2 regions of the Rhodobacter sp. NSM genome follow, and region 1 is predicted to be linked to the other one. Evidence: riboswitches for the same ligand, from Rfam matches in the RefSeq annotation. Region 1 holds a riboswitch; the other holds the start of a gene.
The links. Region 1 has a riboswitch for cobalamin ahead of ACTVZP_RS11925 (DUF1636 family protein). Riboswitches for the same ligand answer to the same signal wherever they lie in the genome.

Region 1 (3,400 bases):
GCCCGTCACCGGCCCGGCGTAGAGGCCTGCGGCCAGCGCAAGCTGCGCCAGCGCGGCCTGTGCCGCCACCGCACCACCGGCGTCGCAGAGGGTCGCGAGCCTGCGGAGCGTCGAGACCGGCAAGGTCGATGCGGCATCCAGCGCCGCGTCCTCGCGGCCATCCGCGGGCAGCACCGCCAGTGCGATGCCGCGGCGACGGCAGAGGTCCTGCACCTCCGCCAGCCCGTAGCTCCAGTAGCTCTCTCCGCCGATCAGCCGGATCAGGATCGCCCTGGCATGCGCCAGGACGCGCTCGGCATAGGTGTCGATCGACAGCGGATGCCGCAGAGCCACGATGTTGAGCAGGCGCAGCGGGGGCAGCCCGCCGCTCGCGCGATGCCAGCCTGCCGCGAAGGCCCCGAGGTCACTGTCCGAGAACGACAGCACCACCATATCCGCGGGCGTCTGACCCGGATCGAAGGGGGTGGCGGTCTCTTCCAGACCGTGGCTTTCGCGGAAGACGACATGCATGGCTCAGGCCAGCGCCTCCAGCAGGTCGGCGCGGATCCCCGCTTCGTCCACATTGGCGACCTCGGCGATCACCACCAGCCTCGAGGCGCGCTCGCCCGTCCAGGGACGGTCGTACTGATGGCGGACGCGCTCGCCCACCGCCTGCACAAGAAGCCGCATCGGCTTGCCTGCCACGGCGGCGTGCCCCTTCACCCGCAGCACGTTGCGCGTGCGCGCCAGCGCCCTGATCGCCTCGGCCAGGCGATCGGGGTCCGAGATTTCGGGCAGGTCCACCACGGTCGAGGCGAAGTCGTCGTGCTCGTGGTCGTCCGCGCCATCGTGGTGCGATGGTCGAGCGGCGAGATCGTCCTCCGCCGCCGCTTCGATGCCGAGGATGATCTGAGCATCGACCGCACCTTCGGTCACGGCGAGGATCGGGATGGGCCGGGGCGACTCCGCCTCCACCACGGCGCGTGCGGCCGCAAGCCCGGCTTCGCCCGCGAGATCGGCCTTGGTCAGCAGCACGAGGTCGGCGCAGGCGAGCTGGTCCTCGAACACCTCCGACAGCGGCGTCTCGTGGTCGGCCCCTTCGGCCACCGCCTGCGCGGCCACCGCCTCGGCATCCGGTGCGAACCGGCCCGCGGCCACAGCCTCGGCATCGGCCAGCGCGATCACGCCGTCGACCGTGATGCGCGAGCGGATGGCCGGCCAGTCGAAGGCCTTCAGCAGCGGCTTCGGCAGCGCGAGACCCGAGGTCTCGATCAGGATGTGGTCGGGGCGGCGGGGCAGGGCCATCAGCGCCTCGATGGTCGGGATGAACTCGTCGGCGACCGTGCAGCAGAGGCAGCCGTTCGCCAGCTCGACGATGGCCTCATCGGGGCAGTTCTCGTCGGAGCAGGCCCGGATCAGGTCGCCGTCCACGCCAACCGTGCCGAATTCGTTCACCAGCACGGCCAGCCGTCGCCCGCCCGGGTTCTGCATCAGGTGCCGGATCAGCGTGGTCTTGCCGGCGCCGAGAAAGCCGGTGATCACCGTGACGGGGATCTTCGCGAGGTCGGTCATGGGGTCTCTCCGGTCGGGGGGATGCGGGCAAGCGACTGCTTGCGGAAGATCTCGGGCCGCTCGCGCCAGGGAACGATCCCGTCCTTCGTGGCCGCGTAGGCGAGGACGCCGCTCACGATCTCGGCGGCATCCTCGTGACCGAGGCGTCCGTAGACGTAGGTCCAGCGGCCCGGCGCGGTAAGCGCGATGGCGCAACCCTGGGTGCAGGCGGAAAGGCATTCGACGGGCACGACGGTGAAGCCGTCGCAGCAGGCTGCAGCCAAGGCCGCGTGGAGCCGCGCGCCGGGCACGGGGCCGTCGCCGACGGGCTCCCCTGCGCGGCAGGTCGTGCAGACATGAAGTGTCACCGTCATCGGCCCGATCCGTTGGCTCGACGGATGGGGAGCCGATCGGGGGAATGAGGACGCAAGCCGCGGCGCCTCCGTCCACCGGCCGCGGAACACCCCGTCCGCCCGTAAAGTTCAGCGCGGGCAGGTCTCCCGGCTTGCGGATCCAGGGCCTGTCGGCCCAGCGGGCGCCCACCTTCCCAGCCCTGCGGGCCAGTGGTCTCGGGCGACCTTTCCGGTCACGGTCGCGGGGGCGGCTGCCGTCACGGCATTCCCTCTTCGCCTGTCGCAGTGACAGGAACCAGCGCGGGCTCTAGGTGCGGCAAAGCCACCTTCTTGTCAAGCGAGCAGGGTGTCAGGCGCGGCCGCTTGCCGCGTGCGCCCTTCACAAGCCGCGAGGGACAGGGCAGAAGAGGGGCTTTCCGAGGGCGAACCCGATGGCTGCCTTTTCCTATCTCTGGCTTGCACCCCACCGCCCGCTGTTCCTCCTGGCCGCGCTCTGGGCGCTGATCGCCGTCCTGTGGTGGCAGTTCGGCGGCAGTGTCGCCTTGCCTGTCCCGGAACTGGCAACGGCCGGCCTCTGGCATGGCCACGAAATGCTGTTCGGCCTCGGCTCCGCGGCGGTCGGCGGCTATTTCCTGACGGCCGCTCAGGGCTGGCGCGGCGGCGCGCCGCTCCAGGGCAGACGGCTGGCGAGCCTCGTGGGTCTCTGGCTCGTGGCACGGCTGGCGCTGGTTGTGCAGGGGCTGTGGCCGCATGTGCCGCTGTGGCTGCTGCATCCGGCCGCCGTGGCCTACTTCCTCATGCTCGCGGCGCTGCTCGCCCACGAGGCCGTGGTCTCCCGCCGCACCGCGAAGCTGGGCTTCGCGGGGGGCGTGCTGCTCTTCGCGCTGGCCGAGATGCTCTACCTGAGGGCGGCGCTCGGCGCCGAAGTGCCCGACACCGCCGCAATGGTCAGGGCCGGCTGGATGTTCTTCGCGATCAAGATCTCGATCATCGCGGGGCGCATGATCCCGGCCTTCACCACGAACTGGATCCGCCAGACCAGGGTGCAGGTGCCCGAACCCCTGCCGACGCCGGTGCTGGGCTGGAGCGCGCTGGCGCTGCTTTGGCTGGCCCTAGGCCTCGGCTTTGCGGGGGAGGAGAGGGTCTCGGCGCTGGCGCTGGTCGGAGCCGGTCTGGCGCAGGCGGCGAGGCTGACCTTCTGGCGCGGCTGGCGCTGCCGGGGCAACCTTCTGCTCCTGCTGCTGCATGCGACCTTCGGGTGGCTCGCCTTCGGGCTGGTCCTCGTGGGGCTGGCGCGGTCGGGGCTGGTGCCGATTTCCGAGATGGATGCGCTTCATGCAGTCACGATGGGTGCGATGTCGGGCATGATCCTGTCGCTGGCGTCGCGGGCCGCCGCCCCGCGGGACGGCGGCCCGCTCAGGGCGCGCCCGACGATGCTGGCAGCCTTCGCCCTGGTATGGCTCGCGGCGGTGGCGAGGATTCTTGCGCCGGTCGTGGCCTTCGACGCCGTCGCCGCT
Region 2 (3,400 bases), on a different contig from region 1:
CCGCATAGATCGAGCGACCGGGCTGGGCATAACCGCGCACCGTCTGATACTCCTCGTCGAACAGGTTCTCGACACGGAGGAAGGCCTCCGCCGCATCCGTCACCTCGTAGGTAACCGTCGCGTTGACGACCGTCCAGTCATCGAGGGGCGCAGCAGGATCGGGATAGGTCTCGTCGAGGACATCCGCCACATGCTGCAGCGTGAGGATCCCCCGCGTGCGATCCGCGATCTGCCCTTCGAGGCCCAGAACGAGGTCGTGCCGCGGCACGCGGATGGCGCGCGTCTCGACAGCATTTTCCTCGTCCACCGCATCCGTGTAGGTGTAGCTGCCGAAGACTTCCCAGCCTTGGCCCAGCGGGCTGCGTCCCGAGATCTCGACGCCCTTCGTCCGCGTCTCGCCGTCCAGCTGGTCATAGCATCCCCAGGGAGATGCGCAGAAGGTCGCACCGGCGATGTAGGCGATGCGGTCGGTGATGTCGGTCCTGAACACGGTCGCCTGAAGGTTTCCGCCGTTGGGCAGCAGCTTCTCCAGACCCAGCTCGTAGCTGCGGCTGGTCTCCGGCCCGAGACGGTCCGAACCTTCCGGTCCGAACCTCTGGTAGAGCGAAGGCGCACGGAATCCGGTGCCAGCCACGCCCCTGAGGATCAGGTCGTCGGGCAGGCGCCAGGCGAGGGCGACGCGGCCCGTCGTCTTGCCGTCAAAGTCGGAAGGATCGTCGTGGCGCGCCGCGAACGAGAGGTCGATCGCGGGGGTCAAGGCGTAGCGCGCCTCGGCAAAGATCGCATCGGTCGTCAGGTCGCCCGAGTTCGTGTCGCTCTCGAAGCTCTCCTTCGTCCGCTCCGCTCCGAGCGACAGACCCAGTGCACCCATTTCGACCGAGCCGAGATAGGAAAGGGCGCGGCGTTCGCCCTCATAGAGTTCGACAAAACCTCCGGGATACTCGCGGCGCGTGTCGGCGGCGGCATAGGCGATCTCGTTGCGAACCTGCCCGAGCGTGAAGTCCACGAACACGCGACCACCGCGCAGACGGTCGGCTGCCCGGTCGTCCGTATCGGCCAGGCTGCTGTTGAAGTTCTCGTCGAACACGAGCCCGTCGATGTCGAGATCGCTGTCCCGCGCGATGAAGGCCGCGCCGATGCGCAGATCCTCCGTCAGGTCGTAGGCCCCGGAAAGCGCATGGAAGGTCGTGTCGAAGCCGTCGCGCTCGGTTCCGGCGGCAGCCTGCGAGATGCCGTCGGTCACGGTGCGGGCCGTCGTGAAGGCCAGTTCGCCCCGCTCTCCCAGAATGCCCGCCGAAAGGGCGCCATTGAAGGTCCGGTTGCTGCCCGCCTCGAGCGTGACCTGCCCGGAGGTGCCCGGCTCGGTCGGGCGGTAGGTGGCGATATCCACCACGCCCGCAACCGCTTCCGACCCGTAGATCGCCGACTGCGAACCACGCAGGACCTCGATCCGGGCGATGCCGCCGGCGGTGAGACTGCCGAAGTCGAAACTCGACTCCGTGACGGAGGGATCGGCCACGTCGATCCCGTTGATCCGCACCGTCTGATAGGCCGGGCCCAGGCCGCGGATCCGCAGCGCCGTAGAGGTGCCGAGGCCGCCGTTACGGGTGTAGGAAACGCCTGGAAGCCGTGCGAGCACGTCGCTCACCAGGATCTCGCCCGTCGCCTGCAGGTCCTCGGCCGTCACCACGTCGACCGAGGCGCCGGTGCGGCTTGCCTCGGTGGCCACGAGGCTCGGCGAGACCACGATCTCGTCGAGGGCGATGTCCTGCGCCTGCAGCGGAGCTGCGGCCATCAGCGCAAGGAGCGAGGCGGCTGTCTTCTTCATCTGTCCCTTTCCGTCCGGGCGATGCCGGATCTGACCTGTCATGTCCTCGGAAAGGGTCATCCCTTCCGCCGAGGGTGATCGTCACCTGAAGCGGAAGGCCCGCCTCCCGCACGCGCCCCGCGCACAGGAAAGGGTGATCACTTCGGCAGGTCTCCTGACTCGCGGGTCTTCGCTCGGACCGGCCTTCCCGGGGCGCACCCAGTGGCATGATCGGTCGTCGCTCGCCGCCTACAGTTGCGGGGGCAGCCGCGGAGTTGGACCATCGCCCGCACCGCGTTCCCTTTTCATCCGGACACGACGCCGGAACCGAAGCAGGTTCTCAATAGGACAAGCATCGGCGCTGTCAAGCAGGCGTCACCGCCCCCTGTCGCCCGCGTTCCTGCGCGGGCGGTGCGAAAAGGTTGGACGCGGCGCACCTCTCCGCCGCAGCATGGCGCGAAAGGCATGGAGGACCCGCATGTTCCGAAGTTTCGGCGCCGATGATGCAACCGGCCTCGCGGCCCTTGTCGCCAGCGGCGATGTGACGCCAGAGGAGTTGCTCGATGCGGCGCTGGCTTCGGTCGCAGCGCTGAACCCGGCGCTCAATGCGGTAGTTCTGCTGCAGGAGGAAAGCGCGCGGCGCTCCATCGCATCCGGCCTTCCTCGCGGGCCGTTCCGCGGCGTGCCCTTCCTGCTCAAGGATCTCGGATGCGAGGCGGTGGACTTCCCCTCGCACAACGGCTCGCGGCTGCTCGAGAACACGCGCTACCCGCGCGATTCCGCGATCTTCGAGCGCATCCGCGCGACCGGTGTCGTGACCTTCGGGCGCACGACCTCGCCCGAGGGCGGGATCGGACCCGCGACCGAGGCCGCCGTCTATGGCGGACCGACCCGCAATCCCTGGAACCTCGAGCGCACCTCCGGGGGATCGTCGGGGGGCGCGGGCGCCGCCGTCGCTGCCGGGATCGTCGCCGTGGCCCACGGGTCGGACGGGGGCGGGTCGGTCCGCATCCCCGCCTCGTCCTGCGGGCTCTTCGGGATGAAGCCCACGCGGGCGCGGCTGCCTGACGGGCCCTACGCGGGCGAGGGCTGGGCAGGGATGGCGATCGACGGCTTCCTCAGCTGGTCCGTGCGCGACACGGCCCACATGCTCGACGCCTGCGCGGGCGCCGATCCCGGCGCGCCCTACTGGGCGCCGCCCCTTCTGCGCAGCCATGCGGATGCGATCAGCCGCCCGCCGCGGCGGCTGCGCGTGGGGATCTGCGACACGACCTTCACCGGCACCCCGATCCATCCCGAGGTGCGGGCCGCGGTCGAGGCCGCGGGTCGGCTGCTCGAGGATCTGGGCCACGCGGTGCGGCCCTGCCTCCCGCAGGCGGACGTGGCAATGATGATGGAGGCCTGGACCGACATCGTGGCCTGCGGCACGGCGCTTGGCATCCGCAAGGCGCTGAAGGGGCGCGCCCCCGAGGGGCTGGTCGAGCCGGTCTCGCTGGGCGCGCTGCGGCGTGCCGCCGAGATCCCCGGCGAGCGATATCTCGAGGCGGTGGGCCAGATCCACGCCTTCGGGCGCCAGATGGCCGCGGTCTTCGA

Region 2: another riboswitch for cobalamin. It lies ahead of ACTVZP_RS01555 (TonB-dependent receptor plug domain-containing protein); the one in region 1 lies ahead of ACTVZP_RS11925 (DUF1636 family protein).

The regions. Positions count from the first base shown of each region.
Region 1 is NZ_JBQPXH010000005.1:61,181-64,580, forward strand. Features, by position in the region: gene cobN (cobaltochelatase subunit CobN) at 1-510, opposite strand, end outside; gene cobW (cobalamin biosynthesis protein CobW) at 514-1,551, opposite strand; gene ACTVZP_RS11925 (DUF1636 family protein) at 1,548-1,904, opposite strand; cobalamin riboswitch at 2,004-2,198, opposite strand; gene ACTVZP_RS11930 (NnrS family protein) at 2,315-3,400, shown strand, end outside.
Region 2 is NZ_JBQPXH010000001.1:327,211-330,610, reverse strand. Features, by position in the region: gene ACTVZP_RS01555 (TonB-dependent receptor plug domain-containing protein) at 1-1,828, opposite strand, end outside; gene ACTVZP_RS01560 (ABC transporter substrate-binding protein) at 1-6, opposite strand, end outside; cobalamin riboswitch at 1,956-2,154, opposite strand; gene ACTVZP_RS01550 (amidase) at 2,286-3,400, shown strand, end outside.